Regions from separate parts of the Pseudoalteromonas sp. HL-AS1 genome, predicted to be linked through region 4. Evidence: predicted binding sites of a transcription regulator. Region 4 holds the regulator's gene; each other region holds the start of a gene.
The links. Region 4 encodes ArgR, which controls arginine synthesis, uptake and breakdown. Its sites were predicted from a motif close to ANTGAATANNTATTCANT; they were not measured.
Positions count from the first base shown of each region.

Region 1: a site for ArgR is predicted at 2,093-2,110, ahead of argC (N-acetyl-gamma-glutamyl-phosphate reductase). Genes of this name have one in related genera too.
Region 2: a site for ArgR is predicted at 1,723-1,740, ahead of gltB (glutamate synthase large subunit). Genes of this name have one in related genera too.
Region 3: a site for ArgR is predicted at 2,078-2,095, ahead of RB214_RS01260 (aspartate aminotransferase family protein). Genes of this name have one in related genera too.

Region 1 is NZ_CP133569.1:886,140-890,362, reverse strand. Features, by position in the region: gene RB214_RS04185 (ornithine carbamoyltransferase) at 1-156, opposite strand, end outside; gene argB (acetylglutamate kinase) at 164-931, opposite strand; gene argC (N-acetyl-gamma-glutamyl-phosphate reductase) at 932-1,942, opposite strand; gene argE (acetylornithine deacetylase) at 2,167-3,315, shown strand; gene RB214_RS04165 (IS4 family transposase) at 3,446-4,223, shown strand, end outside.
Region 2 is NZ_CP133569.1:2,233,493-2,237,715, reverse strand. Features, by position in the region: gene RB214_RS10365 (ATP-binding protein) at 1-1,142, opposite strand, end outside; gene gltB (glutamate synthase large subunit) at 1,842-4,223, shown strand, end outside.
Region 3 is NZ_CP133569.1:259,234-263,456, reverse strand. Features, by position in the region: gene astA (arginine N-succinyltransferase) at 1-551, opposite strand, end outside; gene RB214_RS01260 (aspartate aminotransferase family protein) at 637-1,842, opposite strand; gene RB214_RS01255 (HDOD domain-containing protein) at 2,222-3,382, opposite strand; gene RB214_RS01250 (aminodeoxychorismate/anthranilate synthase component II) at 3,426-4,007, opposite strand.
Region 4 is NZ_CP133569.1:3,184,665-3,188,887, reverse strand. Features, by position in the region: gene RB214_RS14780 (iron ABC transporter permease) at 1-234, shown strand, start outside; gene RB214_RS14775 (ABC transporter ATP-binding protein) at 235-1,284, shown strand; gene RB214_RS14770 (Dyp-type peroxidase) at 1,333-2,232, shown strand; gene argR (transcriptional regulator ArgR) at 2,240-2,707, opposite strand; gene mdh (malate dehydrogenase) at 2,933-3,865, shown strand; gene ispB (octaprenyl diphosphate synthase) at 3,951-4,223, opposite strand, start outside.

The sequences.
Region 1 (4,223 bases), 1.4 Mb from region 4:
ACGTAAACTTTGTTTTTCAAACAATGTTACGATTGATTTTCCCGCTAATACATTGCTGTATTTTTCTGGTTTTGCTTTTATATCTTGCGCTAACTTTAATAAATTAAGTGCGCCTTCTTGGTCTAACTCTAAACCCGTTAAAAAATTCTCAAACATAATAAACCTATGGTGTAATCTTAGTTCCGACATGCTCGCCTTGTAGCAGAGCAGTTAAATTTTCTGGCTTTTGCCAGCTGGAAATATACACACCGCGTCGTAAATGTTGGGCAGCGTGAAGGCTGGTCTTAACTTTGACCTCCATCCCGCCCACAATTACTCCATTTGTAATTAAAGTATCAATGTGTTTTGTGTCAAGTTGATGTAACGGCTGTTTATTTTCGTCAAGCACTGCTTCAACATCCGTCATAAAAATAAGCTCAGCATTTAAGTTACTAGCAATAGCCCCTGCTGCTTCATCTGCATTTACGTTGTACCAAAGCCCTTGCTCATCAAAGCCTATAGAGCTAACAATGGGTAGGCGACCGATTTTAAGTAAATCATTAACAATAGAATCGTCGTTGCTTTTACATTTACCCACTAAGCAAAGCGCTTTTAGCTTTTGAGTGGCAGTAACACCTGCCTCAAAAAGACTTAAGCCGACAGGCTTGTGCCCAGCACTAATAGCTTGAGTCATTAATTGTTTATTAGCGCAACCTGCGAGTGCTCCGACTATATAAGGCATTTGCTCTGCTGGGCTAATACGTAATCCTTGGTGTTTAGCACTGGCAAAACCCGCTTGTTTTAACCATGTATCAACTAAAGCGCCACCGCCATGTACAATCACAAACTCATCATTTGTTTGCTCATTTAATACATCAAACAACGCTTTTGCTGCATTTTCTGTATTAAGTACTGCACCACCTAGTTTAATTACCCACGTTTTTTTACTCATTTAAAACGCTCCTTTTAAACCAGTGGTATGATCTAAATTCATAGAAATATTAATACACTGCAAAGCTTGTCCAGCAGCGCCTTTTAATAAGTTATCAATAGCAGACATCACAATTAACTGCGTTCCTTGTTGCTGCCAGCCAATATCAACAAATGGCTGCTTAGCTACACCTTTAATTGAAGGTACTTTATCGCCTAATAAGCGAATTAATGGCTCGCTCGAAAGTACTTGATAAGCCGATGCAACGTTTTCCTTGGTAACGCCTGGCTTAAGCTGTACATAAATAGTTTCTAAAATACCGCGCGGAAAATTACCTAGATGCGGTGTAAACAACACTTTGTGGCCAAGGTGTTGTTCAATTTCAGGGCCGTGGCGATGGTTAAACAAACCATAAGGTGCAAGCGACACTTCACAAAAATGTGTTCCTACACTGGCTTTACGCCCTGCGCCTGTAACGCCCGAAACCGCATTAATAATAATACTTTCGCTGCTCAATAAGCCTGCTTGCTTAAGCGGTTTTAGCGCATTAAGCGCTGCTGTTGGGTAACAGCCTGCAACAGCAATTAGCTTTGCATTAGCGATAGCATCATGGTTCCACTCAGCTAGACCGTAAGCCGCTTCATTTAAAAGCTCTGGATGTTGATGCTCAAAACCATAGTAAGTAACGTAGTCGTCATTGCTTGCTAAACGATAGCCACCAGATAAATCAAATACCTTTTTACCCATAGCTAAAAATTGCGGCGCTAAATCAACACTTACTTTGTGATCGGTACATAAGCATACGTAATCAGCATCACTTTGAATGTCATCAAAAGCTGATACGCTAAGAGGAAGTAAAGGGCAGTCTAGTAAACCAAGGTGCTCTGGGTATAAATCACTTAGCAATTTATTTTTATCTAAGCTACCCTCAGATACATAACAGCCTGTTAAAGTTAAGTTTGGATGCTTAGCAACTAAACTTGCTAACTCTGCGCCGCTGTATCCGCTTGCGCCAATAATCACTACATTCATTTGTTACTCGTTATCTTAAAATTAATTACTACTTATCTATAATGTTCGCTTAAACTAGCTTAGACGCTAATTAAGTCTTTTTTATTAATGAATTTTGATTATCGTCGCATTATTTTCATGGCGTTACTTTTAATATATTTATGCTTAAAAAGTGAATTGATATTCATCATAAATACTTTTATATTGTTATGCAATTAAATTGAATAATAATTTTGGATTTTTTTATGCCTTTGCCTTCGTTTATTTCCATGTACCAACAATTGATTGCAGCCCCTTCTATTAGTGCTATTGAAGACAACCTGTGTATGAGCAATAAAAACGTAATCGAACTCCTAGCCAGTTGGTGCGAAACAATCGGTTTTACGTGTGAAATTATAGAATTAGAAGGAGGTAAAGGGCGCTATAATTTATTAGCAAAACGCGGAGAAGGTGATGGCGGATTAATGCTAGCTGGTCATACCGACACAGTGCCTTTTGATGACAGTCGTTGGAATCATGATCCATTTAAACTTACCGAACTCGATAACAAATTGTATGGGCTAGGAAGTATTGATATGAAAGGCTTTTTTGCTTTTGTATTACAAGCGATTAGTGAACTTGATGAAAAGCAGCAAACTCAGCCTATTTTAATCCTTGCCACCGCCGACGAAGAAACAACGATGGCTGGTGCACAACAAATATGTAAGCACCCGAATTTAAAACCTGCGCGTTGTATAATAGGCGAACCTACTGATATGACGCCAGTATTTATGCACAAAGGCCATATGAGTACAGCAATAAGAGTAGTTGGTCGCTCTGGCCATAGCTCCGATCCCGAACGTGGTCTTAACGCCATTGAAGTAATGCATAAAGTGATTACAAAATTGATGATCTTAAAAGAACATTTAAAGCATAAGTATTCAATAAACCACTTCGAAATCCCTTATCCAACATTAAACTTAGGTAATATTCATGGCGGCGATAACGCGAATAGAATTTGTGGTTGCTGTGAAATGCATATAGATATGCGCCCATTACCAGGTTTAAGTGTACAAGAACTACAAGCATTAGTATTCGATGCAACGAAAGAGATAAATCAGCAATACCCAAATGCGGTGAGCGTTATTGATTTACATGAACCAATACCGGCATTTAGTGGTAGCACCGACAGTGCTTTAGTAAAAATGGCTGAAAAAATAGCGGGGAAAAAAGCGGTCGCAGTAAATTACTGCACTGAAGCGCCGTTTATCCAGCAACTCGGTTGTGAAACGATTGTAATGGGCCCAGGCTCAATTAACCAAGCACACCAGCCTGATGAATTTTTAGCGATGGAAAAAATAAAACCATCACAACAAATAATCACTGATCTTATAAAAGCAAATTGCTTTAGCTAATAAGATTACAATAAAGGCGCCAATTGGCTGTCTCTTATACACAAATCCCTGCTAAGAAATTAGCGGGGATTTTTTTGAACTAAATCTCAATGTCATGATCAGATCTTCAAATCTTGTTTGAGGGCACATTATGATTAACGAACATACTCATTGGGCAAAACAACAATTCGGTAAATCGGACTTAGGTGATCCAAGAAGAACAGCGCGTCTGGTAAAGTTAGCATCAACGCTTGCAAATGAACCAGGAAAACCACTTGTGAACATCACTCAATCCCCCGCCGATATGGAAGGTGCCTACCGCTTTATTCGCAACGAGAATATTGACGCAACGGCTATAGCAGAGTCAGGCTTTAAAGCCACGGTTGAACAAGCAAAAAGTCATAACTTATTGCTCGCATTAGAAGACACGACCACACTAATTTATAAGCATTCCTCCATTCGAGATGATTTGGGTCATGTCGGACGAGGAGCAAAACAACGAGGCTTGTTAGCTCATAGCGTATTACTGTTTGCGCCAGACACAAAGCAAGTTGTGGGATTAATTGAACAGTCTCGCTGGAGTCGTGATATCAACACGATTGGAAAAAGAGAAAAACACGCGACGACTTCTTACGAAGAAAAAGAAAGTTACAAGTGGGAGTCAGCGTCACGAGCGATGGCAGAGCGGCTGCAAGGACAAATGGCGAACGTGATATCGGTGTGTGACCGCGAAGCGGACATCTACGAATACTTGCAGTATAAACTGACCGAGCAGCAACGATTCGTCGTACGCTCGATGCAAAGTCGTCATATTGAAGAAGGTGAGGATAAGCTCTATGCGTTTGCAAGCGAGCTGATGAGTGCAGGCACCAAACACATCCACATTGCACAAAAAGGAGGAAGAAAAGCCCGAAGCGCAACACTGGATA
Region 2 (4,223 bases), 950 kb from region 4:
GCACTGGCCATAACCGTTTCACTCATACCTTTTCCTTGATCGCTCACATTAATATGAGTGCCGAGGCTATCTTGTGTTATTTTTAAACTAATATGCTCTGCTAACGACTCTGATTCATGTGCGTTTTTCAACAGATTAATGAGTAATTGCTCTATTTGGGTTTGATCGGCTCGTGTGGTGATTTCTTTTTGAAGGTCGCAATTAAATTGCCATTGGCTTTGTAATTGATCGAGTAATGAATGCCAATCAACCGTTGTTATTTTAGGTGGTGGTAGTTTAGCAAACTTACCATAGCCTTGAACGAACTCGTTTAAATGCTTTATCCGCTCTTCAATGGTAGTGAAAACGCGTTGTAAACGAGGTTCATCCACTTTCTGCGTTAACAGCTGTGCACTATGTAACATGGATGGCATAGGACCTAGTGAGTTATTGAGTTCATGGCTAATGATCCGAATAACCTTTTTCCAAACTTCAACTTCTTGGCGGCTCAATTCGCGGGTCAATTGTTTAAATACAAACAACCTGTGGTGCTGGTTGTTAAGCAATAAGCGACCCATTGAAAGATGCCATGTTTGCGGTTCTTGTTCTGCTTTATCGAGAATAAATAAACCATCTACGCCTTTATTAACGGCATTAATTATTTGCTGTGGAGCTTTAGATAATAATAATGAGATTTTTTCGCCTTCAAGGGCTGTACTTGCATTAAAAAAATCCCTCGCACTATGATTACTATAAACAATAAAATCATTATCATTCACCAATAATACAGCTTGAGGGGAATTTTGTAATACCTTATCAAGCATCAACTCTCGTTGGTAAACCCATTGTTTTTCTTGTCTTAATTGCTTTGCAGTTTGGTTATAAAGCTGGCACAAATGACCTAATTCATCATTATGGCTATAGGCCAGTAACGCAGCAACAATTTTACCACTGGCGGCAATATCTCGAATGAGCGCTTTAACATGTACTTTTGCAACCTGTACTTTTGAGCGGCTAATAGAGCTTTTAGCGCTATGACTCGTTAAAAAAATATAAGCAACTGTAGAGACCACAATGAAAACAATCGCAGTGATTATCGCGTATTTTTTATAGTTTATAGGTGCCTTTACTTGTACGTCTTGTGCGCTGGTATCTTTAATCATTTAATTCCACCCTACATTGCTTTTATGTATTTTTCGCACAGCAGTAATAAAGCTGCTGTGCAAATGGCGGCAATAGGAGAAAGCAAAAATAAGCTTAGAGTAAACATGGTAATTCCAATTAGCGATTATACGTAAAGCTATACGATTAATATGCCAACTATTATCGCATTGATATTAAAGTGCTTTTTATTTTTTGTTCTTAAAAATGATGTCCGCGGACAGTTTTTATGTCCGCATCGGACACCGCTTTAAATAAAAATTCACTATTAATGTACAAAAAAGGACATGAACTTTCATAACTATACTAATGAGCAGCAATAATCGGGGATGTTAAGCCATTAAAGTAATGAAATAGCATAAAACTATCTAAATGTTAACTGAATAGCCCTTCACGCGTTGAATACTTATTCACTTTAACTCGTCTTTACGTTTACGTAAGCTGCGACTTTTAACGCTTGTGTTTTTTACAATATGTTAAACTTGACACCAGTGTCATGAAAAAATAGTGGTTAAAATAACGCTAAATGTTAAAAATAATGATAAAAAGAAATCTTGCTATGAAGTGAGAAATATTCAAGAATGTGAATATGTATTCAAAGTGCTATTGACTCTATTTAAGATAGAGGCTAGTTTTGTCCGTCTGTTAGCAAATCGTCGAGCAGTTCATCCACGCTGACAGTGCAGCAAGGGGAGGGGTCTATGTTATACGACTCAAAGTTAGAAAAAGAAAATTGTGGCTTTGGCTTAATAGCCCAAGTTAATGGTCAAGCTAGTCATAGGCTTATTCGTACTGCTATTACGGGGCTTGATCGCATGCAGCACCGTGGCGGTATATCTGCCGATGGTAAAACAGGTGATGGCTGTGGTTTATTATTACAAAAACCAGATAGCTTTTTCCGTGCAATTGCCAGTGAACATAATTGGCACTTAGGCAAAAACTATGCAGTGGGTATGATATTTTTAAATTCAGACCCTGTTTTAGCACAAGCTGCAAAACAAATACTTAGCGAAGAATTAGAAAAAGAAACGCTAAATATTTTAGGTTGGCGTGTTGTACCGACCGACCCATCTATGTTGGGTCCTATTGCTGTACAGCAATTACCTGGTTTTGAACAAATTTTTGTTAGCGCGCCAGAAGGTTGGCGTTCTAAAGACTTAGAGCGTCGCTTATATGTAGCACGCCGCCGCGCTGAAAAGCGCATTGTTGATGATGAAGCTTTCTATATCGCAAGTTTATCTGGTTTGGTAACTATCTATAAAGGCTTAATGATGCCTGCGGATTTACCTAATTTTTACCTAGATTTAGCTGATATTCGTATGACGAGTGCGATTTGTGTTTTCCATCAGCGCTTTTCTACTAATACTCAGCCGCGTTGGCCTTTAGCTCAACCTTTCCGCTATTTAGCACACAATGGTGAAATTAATACTATTGAAGGTAACCGCCAGTGGGCACGCGCACGTTCTTATAAATTTGCGTCACCGCTTATTCCTGATTTACAAAGCGCAGCGCCGTTTGTAAACGAAACCGGTTCTGATTCATCAAGCCTAGATAATATGCTTGAGCTATTTTTAGCTGGCGGCATGGATTTATTCCGCGCTATGCGTATGCTCGTGCCGCCTGCATGGCAGAAAAACCGTGCAATGGACGACGATTTACGTGCATTTTACGACTTTAACTCTATGCATATGGAACCATGGGATGGCCCGGCAGGTATTGTTATGTCGGATGGTCGTTTTGCGGCGTGTAACCTTGACCGTAATGGACTTCGCCCAGCACGTTATGTAATTACACAAGATGGTTTTATTACGCTTGCATCAGAAGTGGGTATTTGGGATTACACTGCCGATGAAGTGGTTGAAAAAGGCCGTGTTGGTCCAGGTGAATTATTAGTTATTGATACTAAACTTGGCAAAATCTGGCACTCGGATGAAATCGATCAAGATTTAAAATCTCGCCATCCTTACAAGTCATGGCTTGAAGAAAACGTTAAACGTTTAGTTCCATTTGAAGAACTTACTGAGCAAGACGCTGGTAATCGCTCATTTGATGACGAAACGCTAGCTAAATATCAAAAAATGTTTGGTTATACCAACGAAGAGCTTGATAGCGTTATTCGTGTAATGGGTGAAAACGGCCAAGAAGCGACAGGCTCAATGGGTGATGACACGCCATTTGCTGTGCTTAGTGAAGGGCATCGTTCACTTTATGATTACTTCCGCCAAAAATTTGCGCAAGTAACAAATCCACCTATCGATCCACTACGTGAAAACCATGTAATGTCGCTTGCAACCTGTATTGGTAGTGAGCAAAACGTATTTAACGAAACAACGGGCCACGCTAAGCGCCTACAGTTTGATACACCAATTTTAATGTACGCAGATATGCAGCAGCTATTAAATGCTGATGAAGCGCACTACAGCTACTGTAAAATTGATATTACCTACACAGTTGAAGAGGGTTTAGAAAACGCGGTTACGCGTATTTGTGACCAAGCACAAGAAAAAGCAGCTGCGGGCTGTATCATGCTTATTTTAACTGACCGTAACTTTGATGAAATAAATTTACCAATTCCAGCAGCTATGGCTGTAGGTGCGGTACAAAAACGCTTAGTTGATAACAACTTGCGCTGTGAATCAAATATTATCATTGAAACTGGCAGCGTGCGAGATGCGCACCAATTTGCTGTGCTATTAGGTTTTGGTGCTACGGCAATTTATCCATACCTTGCGTATGAATCGCTAGTTGCGATGAGCGACAGCAAAATTATTGATAAGTCGTATTGCGAAGTGACCCTTGCTTATCGTAAAGCCATTAATAAAGGCTTATACAAAATTATGTCTAAAATGGGCATAAGTACGGTTGCGTCTTATCGTTGTTCAATGTTGTTTGAAGCGGTGGGATTATCTGATGCGATTATTGAAATGTGCTTTAAAGGCGTTGCAAGTCGTATACAAGGTGCATGCTTTACCGACTTTGATGACGATCAGCAAAGTTTGCACAAACTTGCTTTAAGTAAGCGTAAATTATTAAGCCACGGTGGTTTATTTAAGTACGTTCACGGTGGTGAGTATCATGCTTAT
Region 3 (4,223 bases), 750 kb from region 4:
AAGTGCTCTTCAAGCCACTGCCAAAAAGGGCTACTGCCATTTTCGTCAGACACACCGCGCATTTCTGCAATCACTGTTTGTGCAAAACGCTCTTGATGCTGCTTTATAAACATAAAGCGCGCTTTTGAAAGTAGCTTACCGTTACAATTTTTACGATAGCCATCTTTTAAAAACAATGTGCAAAGCTCTGTAGCGCCTGTGTAGTCGTTACATAGCGTTAAAATATCAACCGCTTTGTATACGTCTAATGTGCGCGAAGAGTGAATCACTTTACTTAAGTGATAATGATAAAATGCATCATCAAGCCCTACAGCAGCTTCAATTGCAGACGTACCTACAACATCACCGGTTTCGCTATCTTCAAGAACAAACAGGTAGCCTTCGTCACCGGGTTGTGACGTTTGCTTAGCAAATGAACTTACAGAATGGTCTATTTTCTTTTGCAATAGTTCTTCGTTTAATGGCAAAGACGTAAAACCATGCCCAGATTCGTGGGCAATTTTCAGTAATGCTGAGTAATCATTTTGCTGGATTGGGCGAAGGATCATCATGAGTCCGCTTGCTCCCTTATAAATAACGGTAAATAGGAATTGCAGGGCAAGCGGTGCTTGCCCTTAATTGGTTGGCTTAAGTCGCTTATGCGTTTACTACGCTTGCTACTGCTTTTTCAAAGCGTGCCATACCTTCGCGAATGTCCGCTTCAGGAATTACTAAAGATGGAGTGAAACGTACTACGTCTGCACCGGCAACTAGTGACATAAGGCCTTGCTCAGTACCTGCCACTAAAAACTCTTTTGCACGACCTTTGTATTGCTCGTTCACTACTGCACCAATTAATAAACCTTGGCCACGGATTTCGCTAAATACGTTGTATTTTTCGTTAACCGCGCTAAGTAGTTCATTAAATAATGCGGCTTTTTCTTTTACGCCAGCCAGTACTTCTGGGGTATTTACTGTATCAAATGCCGCTTCTGCAACAGCACACGCAAGCGGGTTACCGCCATAAGTAGAACCATGTGTGCCTACTTTAAGGTGCTGTGCAATTTCAGTTGTTGTGATCATAGCGCCAATAGGAAAACCGCCGCCAAGTGCTTTAGCCGAAGTTAAAATATCAGGTACTACGTTTAAGCCTTGGTATGCATATAAATCGCCAGTACGACCAACACCTGTTTGAACTTCATCAAAAATAAGCAGTGCGTTATGTTTAGTACATAAATCGCGAACACCTTGAGCAAACTCATCAGTTGGTGAAACAATACCGCCTTCACCTTGTAGAGGTTCCATCATTACGGCACATGTTTTATCGCTGATAAGTGCTTCAAAAGCAGCTAGGTCGTTGTAATCGCAATGTATAATGTCGCCAGGCTTAGGGCCAAAACCATCTGAATATGCAGCTTGGCCGCCAACAGTTACGGTAAAGAATGTACGACCGTGGAAACCTTTGTTGAACGCGATGATTTGTGATTTTTCTGCGCCAAACTTATCAAGTGCAAAACGACGCGCTAATTTAAGCGCGGCTTCGTTTGCTTCTGCGCCAGAGTTGGCAAAGTAAACTTTTTCAGCAAATGTCGCATCAACCATTTTTTTAGCTAGGCGAAGTGCCGGCTCATTGGTCATTACGTTAGATAGATGCCAGATTTTTTCGCCTTGCTCTTTTAATGCGCCTACTAATGCAGGGTGGCAATGGCCAAGACAGTTAACTGCAATACCACCAGCAAAGTCGATAAACTCTCGACCTTGTTGATCCCATACGCGAGAGCCTTCGCCTCGAACAGGAATTACGCTTGAAGGTGCGTAGTTAGGAACCATTACGTGATCAAATAATTCGCGATTGACTGTCATTTTATTTCCTCTTAATTGTGAGCAACACAAAACATCAAAATAGGTGTTTGGTTAATATTTGTAACCAACTTTATAGGCAAGATCAGTAACCTGATAATTGCGCAAAATTGCTTTGTGGTTCAATTTTCAGACGCACATTATTTCAGAATTACTTATATCTGTCTCGTTAAAAACTTTCATGTATCCCTTGAAAATAAAGGGCTAAAGATATTATTTCATAGATAGTGAATAACTATTTGCATAGCTATTTATGCTTATTTTTAGGCAACTAACCGCATGAGTACAGAGGCGCACACGCTTTAATCGGCAAATATGCAATATAAAAATAGAGTGAGAATGAATGGTTAGTCGCAAAAAAATTAACAAAAAATTCAGATTTTTAGTCAATTTGAATAGCTAAATTGGTAAAATTACTCGATTGGAGGGTTTTTAGTTCCGTTTTAGTGAACTTAAAGTACGAAAACCAGCTTAGAGTTTCGTCAGGCTCAATAAGTTGATGCTCTTTTAGATTAAGATATTGAGAGTAGCAACGTGCCTTTAGCATTACTTGTGTTAACGGCAGTAATGTATCGCCCTTATCTACCCCATTTACTAGCTGCTGCATTACACCTTTAAACGGTAAATATTTAAAAGCCATTTTGTCTATTACTTTGGCGCTTACCTCTATCGACTTATTGCTAAGTAGAGTGGTTAAAAATAGCGGGTCGGGCTGTAGCTCTAATAATGCGGTGTGTAAATCTTTTTGGTTTTCATTTCGGGCTAACTGCACTTTACGTTGCCATACTTTCTCAAACGTTTTTAAGTACAAACGCACCAATGCAATTCGCCCTACATCTAAAAGCATACCAAGGGTAAATGCATGAACGTCGTTCACATTATTAATTTGTGCAATTTTTTGCGCAGCAATCGCGTTTGCCATCGCGCTGTCGCGTAGCCGGCGTTTTAATAATGAAAATGGCTCGGTGCTATGTGGCATCCAATGACGCGCAGCAAATGTAGGTATAACTAGCTGTAAGTTATCAAGACCAATATAGCGAAGAGCAAGCGATGGCTTATCTACTTTTACAGACGTGTTTTTACTACGTTGATTACGATAGTAAGGTAAATTAACGAGCGTTACTAACTCCCTACCCAACCAGCTTAAATCATTAACCAATGGCTCTAAACGCCCTACCGATGCCGACTTTACCGCTAATATATCGAGTATATTGGCAATGCCATCTTCAATACCTATGGTGCTATGAATTACACCATCTATATCTTCGAGCTGCTTATATATAGCTGTTTCAATTGTTTTGTGTAGTTGCTCACTTGCTTGCGCGCGATATTTATGATGTGCAGTACTGCTTTGCTGGCGTTTATTCTGTGCGGCCACTTCAACCTGAAGCAAGGTACGCTGCTTCATGGGTTCGCCGTAATCTATATCTAATGTATGAATGAAACCAATTTGCTGATGCGCAAAGCTATGCCCAAGCAATAAGTCATGAGCTCGTTGGCTTAGTATTTTGGCAGTACGCTGCTGGGCTACAAGTTCAGTCATGACATCCATTAATAAAGTATAAAATGCTATGTGTATTATAACATTAGAAGCGAGTTAAAAAGTTATCAAGCAGTTCTAAGCCTTGAGCAGTTAAAATAGCTTCGGGATGAAACTGCACACCTTCGATTGCTAATTCTTTATGAAGTAATCCCATAATTTCGTCAAACTCGCCTTGCTCAGTCTGAGTCCATGCTGTTACTTCAAGCTCTTTAGGTAGAGTTTGCGCTTTAACCACTAAAGAATGATAACGACATACTGTTAACGGGTTAGCTAAACCTTTAAACACACCTTTATTAGTGTGAACTATGGGTGATGTTTTACCGTGCATAACTTTTTTAGCACGAATTACATCTCCCCCCAAAGCTTGCGCGATAGTTTGATGCCCCAAGCAAATCCCTAGAATAGGATATTGTCCTTTTAGTTGCTCAACAACATTTAATGAAATACCCGCTTCGTTAGGCGTGCATGGTCCCGGCGATAACACGATGTGCTGCGGGTTTAACTGTTTTATTTGTGCAATGTTTAGCTCGTCATTACGTTTTACTAAAACGTCTTGATCTAAACGCTGAAAATATTGCACTAAGTTGTAAGTAAACGAATCGTAGTTATCGATCATTAACAGCATTACACAACAAACCTTATAAATTATTGACCACTTACTTCACGCAAGCGGTACTAAGCGTTGCATTCTACCACTATTAACTAGCCAACATAAATTAGCAAAAAGCGTTAAAAATTAACTGTTTTTGCTAAAAGTTCTTTAAAGTCTTTAGTGGGTACTGGTTCACTTAACCCGAACTCTGGTTAAGAGATTTATTAACGTATTAAATCATGGTGATAT
Region 4 (4,223 bases):
TTACTGCGAAGAGGATTGCTCACTGCTGCCTTATTGGTATTTATTGAGTGTATGAAAGAGTTGCCAGCTGCGCTATTGCTCAGACCGTTTAATTTTGAAAGCTTAGCTACTCATGTATTTCAGTATGTGAGTGATGAGCAATTAGAGCTTGCTTCAATATCTGCATTATTTATTGTTATTGTTGGGTTTATTCCTTTGTATTTTATTAATCGTTCTATGGAGCAGCGTAGTTAAATGAGTAGTTTAATTTTACAAGGCGTGAGCTATCACTATAACGGCACAAAGGTTATTCACGATTTAGATTTAACAGTGGGTAAAGATGAAATTGTTTGTCTACTCGGGGCGAGTGGATGCGGTAAAACAACCACATTAAAGGCGATTGCAGGTTTAATTGAAGCCAAGCAAGGGTCTATTTTTATAGACGGTAAATTAGTGAGTGATGAGCAATCTTTTGTCTCACCTGAGCATCGTAACATCGGCATGATGTTTCAAGATTATGCGTTGTTTCCGCATTTAACGGTGGCAAATAATATTGCATTCGGGCTTGGTAATATGAGCAAAGCTCAAAAGCAGCAACGCGTTGATGAAATGCTTAAGCTTGTGCATTTAATTGGATGTGCTGACAGGTTTCCACATCAGTTATCGGGTGGCCAACAGCAACGCGTCGCTATCGCTCGTGCATTAGCTTATAAACCTAGTTTATTACTCCTTGATGAGCCTTTTTCAAACATCGACACACAAGTACGCTTTGAATTAATTGCCGATATACGTCGAATTATTAAAGCAACTCAAGTATCTGCTGTGTTTGTTACACACTCAAAAGAAGAGGCGTTTGCGTTTTCAGATACACTTGCCATTATGCATTGCGGTAAAATTGCACAACAAGGCACGCCAGAGCAGCTTTTTGCAGCTCCATGTTCAAAGGAGGTTGCAGAGTTTCTGGGTCAGGGCATATACTTAAGCGCAGAAGTGTTAACCGCAACTGAATATAAAACACCATTTGGTTTAGTCGAATCTTATGTTGAGAGTAAGCATAATGTAAGTGCAGGGCTTATATATGTGCGCCCTCATCAAATAGAATTAGTGGCAGATAACCAAAGTGACAAATTCAGCAAGCGAGCTACAATCATAAGTCGTCGCTTTATTGGTTCGGCGTATGTTTATTCGCTTGTTATTAATGAGCAAGAAATTGAAGTTGCTGCACAATATGGCCAGTCATTTGAAAATAATGATCAGGTTATAATAAAAATAAAACCTCACACGGTGAATTTTTTCGAATCGTAATTAATTTGTTATTCGCTGTGTTTTTATCTGTAAAACTAAGGAATAACAATGGCGCAAGCGCAATCAGGGATTTGTGCTGAAGCAAACTTACACGGTTTGCACTTATTTTTTAATGTGTTTGATGGTCAAGACGAATCACTTCGCGCAAAGTTAAAACAAGTAAGCGCTATAGAAGAAGAGTTTAGCGATCAATTTTCAGAATCAATGCTCTCTTGTATGGTTGCTATTGGTGCGCAATACTGGCCGCATATCCTCCCTGAATACATTCCAAGCGAATTACAGAGCTTTCCCAATATAACCCATAGCGATCACCAAATGAGCGTACAACCGTGCGATTTATTTGTGCAAATTCGCTCTGACCGTGAAGACGTTAACCATTTATTTGCGCTGCAAATTTTAAAATTATTTGCCCCCGATGTAGAGCTGGTGGAGCAAATTCGTAATTTTCGCTTTTTAGATGGTCGTGATTTTAACGGTTTTATTTATGGTGGCGACACCGCACATGGAAGAAAAAAGCGCGCTACGGCTTTAATTAGCAACCCTGGTAGCTTTGAAGATCAGGGGAGTTATATTCATGTTCAGCGTTATAAACATGATTTAACTATGTGGCAGCATTTATCATTGAGTGAGCAAGAGCAAATAATGGGACGTACGCGTCTTGATAACACGCTAATTACCCCAGCGAGCGAAACCAGCCATGCTTCGCGAAGTGAGCTAAAAGACGAAGACGGACAACCGCTACTATTAAATCAAAGCATGCCTTATGGCGACGTGTATGAGCAGGGAATGTTATCAATTACATGCGCTTGTACGGGCACCGCATTTGAAAAAGTACTTAATAGTCGTTTAGGGGAAGGGGATTGCTACGACCACTGGCTTGATTTTACTCAAGCCGATATGGGCTCTGCTTTCTTTGCACCTTCATTAGGGTTTTTAAAACAAATTTAATTTGCTATTAAACCGTATCAAATAAAATGCGAACGCGTTCAAGTGTTACATCTATTTCAGATATTTTAGCAGGAGCGATAAAAATAGTATCGTCGCCTGCAATTGTTCCTAGTACGCCATCTGCTTTACCTAATGAATCTAATAAACGTGCAATAAGCTGAGCAGCACCTGGGCTGGTACGAATGATGATCATCATTTCGTTGTGCATAATGTCGATTACTAATTGGCGTAATGGGCTTTTAGCCGTAGGTACACCCATTTCAGCAGGTAAGCAGTAAACCATTTCTTGTTTGGCATTACGTGTGCGTACAGCGCCAAACTTACTTAACATGCGTGATACTTTACTTTGGCTTATATTGTCAAAACCTTGATCTTTTAACGCATCAACTATTTCGCCTTGAGAGCCAAAATTTTCTTCTTTTAATAGTGATTTAAATGCTTTTACCAGTGCTTCTTGTTTATCTTGTGGTTGCATAGTCTTTATTCGTTTTTGTTATTTATGCCGCAAATTCTACACAAAAATGAATAATTATGCAGCAGTTGTTTAGTTAACTTGCCAGTTTGATGCGTTAAATCACATAAGTTTACGACTATGGTCGAAAATATACTTGAAATAGACCGGATAAATTTGTTTTTAGTCGCTAATTTCATTATCTTAAGGGCCACAAATGTTTCCTACCTCAAATTACGGAGAATTCCAATGAAAGTTGCTGTATTAGGTGCTGCAGGCGGTATCGGACAAGCGTTGTCTTTATTATTAAAAACAGGCTTACCAGCTGGCTCTGAATTATCACTTTATGATGTTGCACCAGTAGTACCAGGTGTTGCGGTTGACCTTTCTCACATCCCAACAGATGTTAAAGTTGCAGGCTTTGGCGCAGACGATTTAAATAAAGCGCTTGAAGGTTCTGACATCGTTCTTATCCCAGCGGGTATGCCACGTAAACCAGGTATGGATCGTGCTGATTTATTCAATGTAAATGCTGGCATCATCAAAACTTTAGCAGAAGGCATTGTTGCCAGCTGTCCTAAAGCGTTAGTAGGTATTATTACTAACCCAGTAAATGGCACAGTTCCAATTGTTGCTGAAGTATTCAAAAAAGCAGGTACTTACGACGCTAAACGCGTATTCGGTATTACTACGCTTGACGTTATTCGTTCAGAAGCATTTGTTGCTGAACTTAAAGGCGTAGACGTAGCAACTGTAAAAGTACCAGTAATTGGTGGTCACTCAGGCACAACTATTCTGCCTCTACTTTCTCAAGTTGAAGGTGTTTCTTTCACTGATGAAGAAGTTGCTGCACTTACTCCACGTATCCAAAATGCGGGTACTGAAGTTGTAAATGCTAAAGCAGGCGGTGGTTCAGCTACGCTATCTATGGGTGCTGCTGCAGCTCGTTTTTGTATGTCTTTAGTTAAAGGCCTACAAGGTGAAGAAGTTGTAGATTACGCTTACGTTGCTGTTGAAAATGGCGATGCAGAGTACTTTGCACATCCAGTACGTTTAGGTAAAAACGGTGTAGAAGAAATTCTTTCTTACGGCGAACTAAGCGCATTTGAAACAAAAGCAAAAAATGACATGCTTGAAACTCTGAAAAAAGACATCAAAGAAGGTGTTGATTTCATGGCGTAATAGCCGGTTTAAGCAACAAAAAAGCCTGCATTTGCAGGCTTTTTTATTGCTCAGAATTAATGTCACACTGTGTAACTAGTTAAAACTAGTGGTCGCGGTCAACCGCAATACGGGCAAGGCTTATAAGTGCTTGCTTATAGTCAGACTCAGCTAAAAAGTCTAAACAGGCAATGGCTTTTTCGGCCTCAATCTCTGCTTTTTGCATTGTAAACTCAAGCGCATTAGTTTGTTTTAGTGCAGTTAAAATTTCTTCTAAATGCTCCATACCATTACTGTGCTCTATTGCATCACGAATGAGCTGTGTTTGCTGCTCGCTACCATGTTGCATAGCATAAATAAGCGGAAGGGTTGGTTTGCC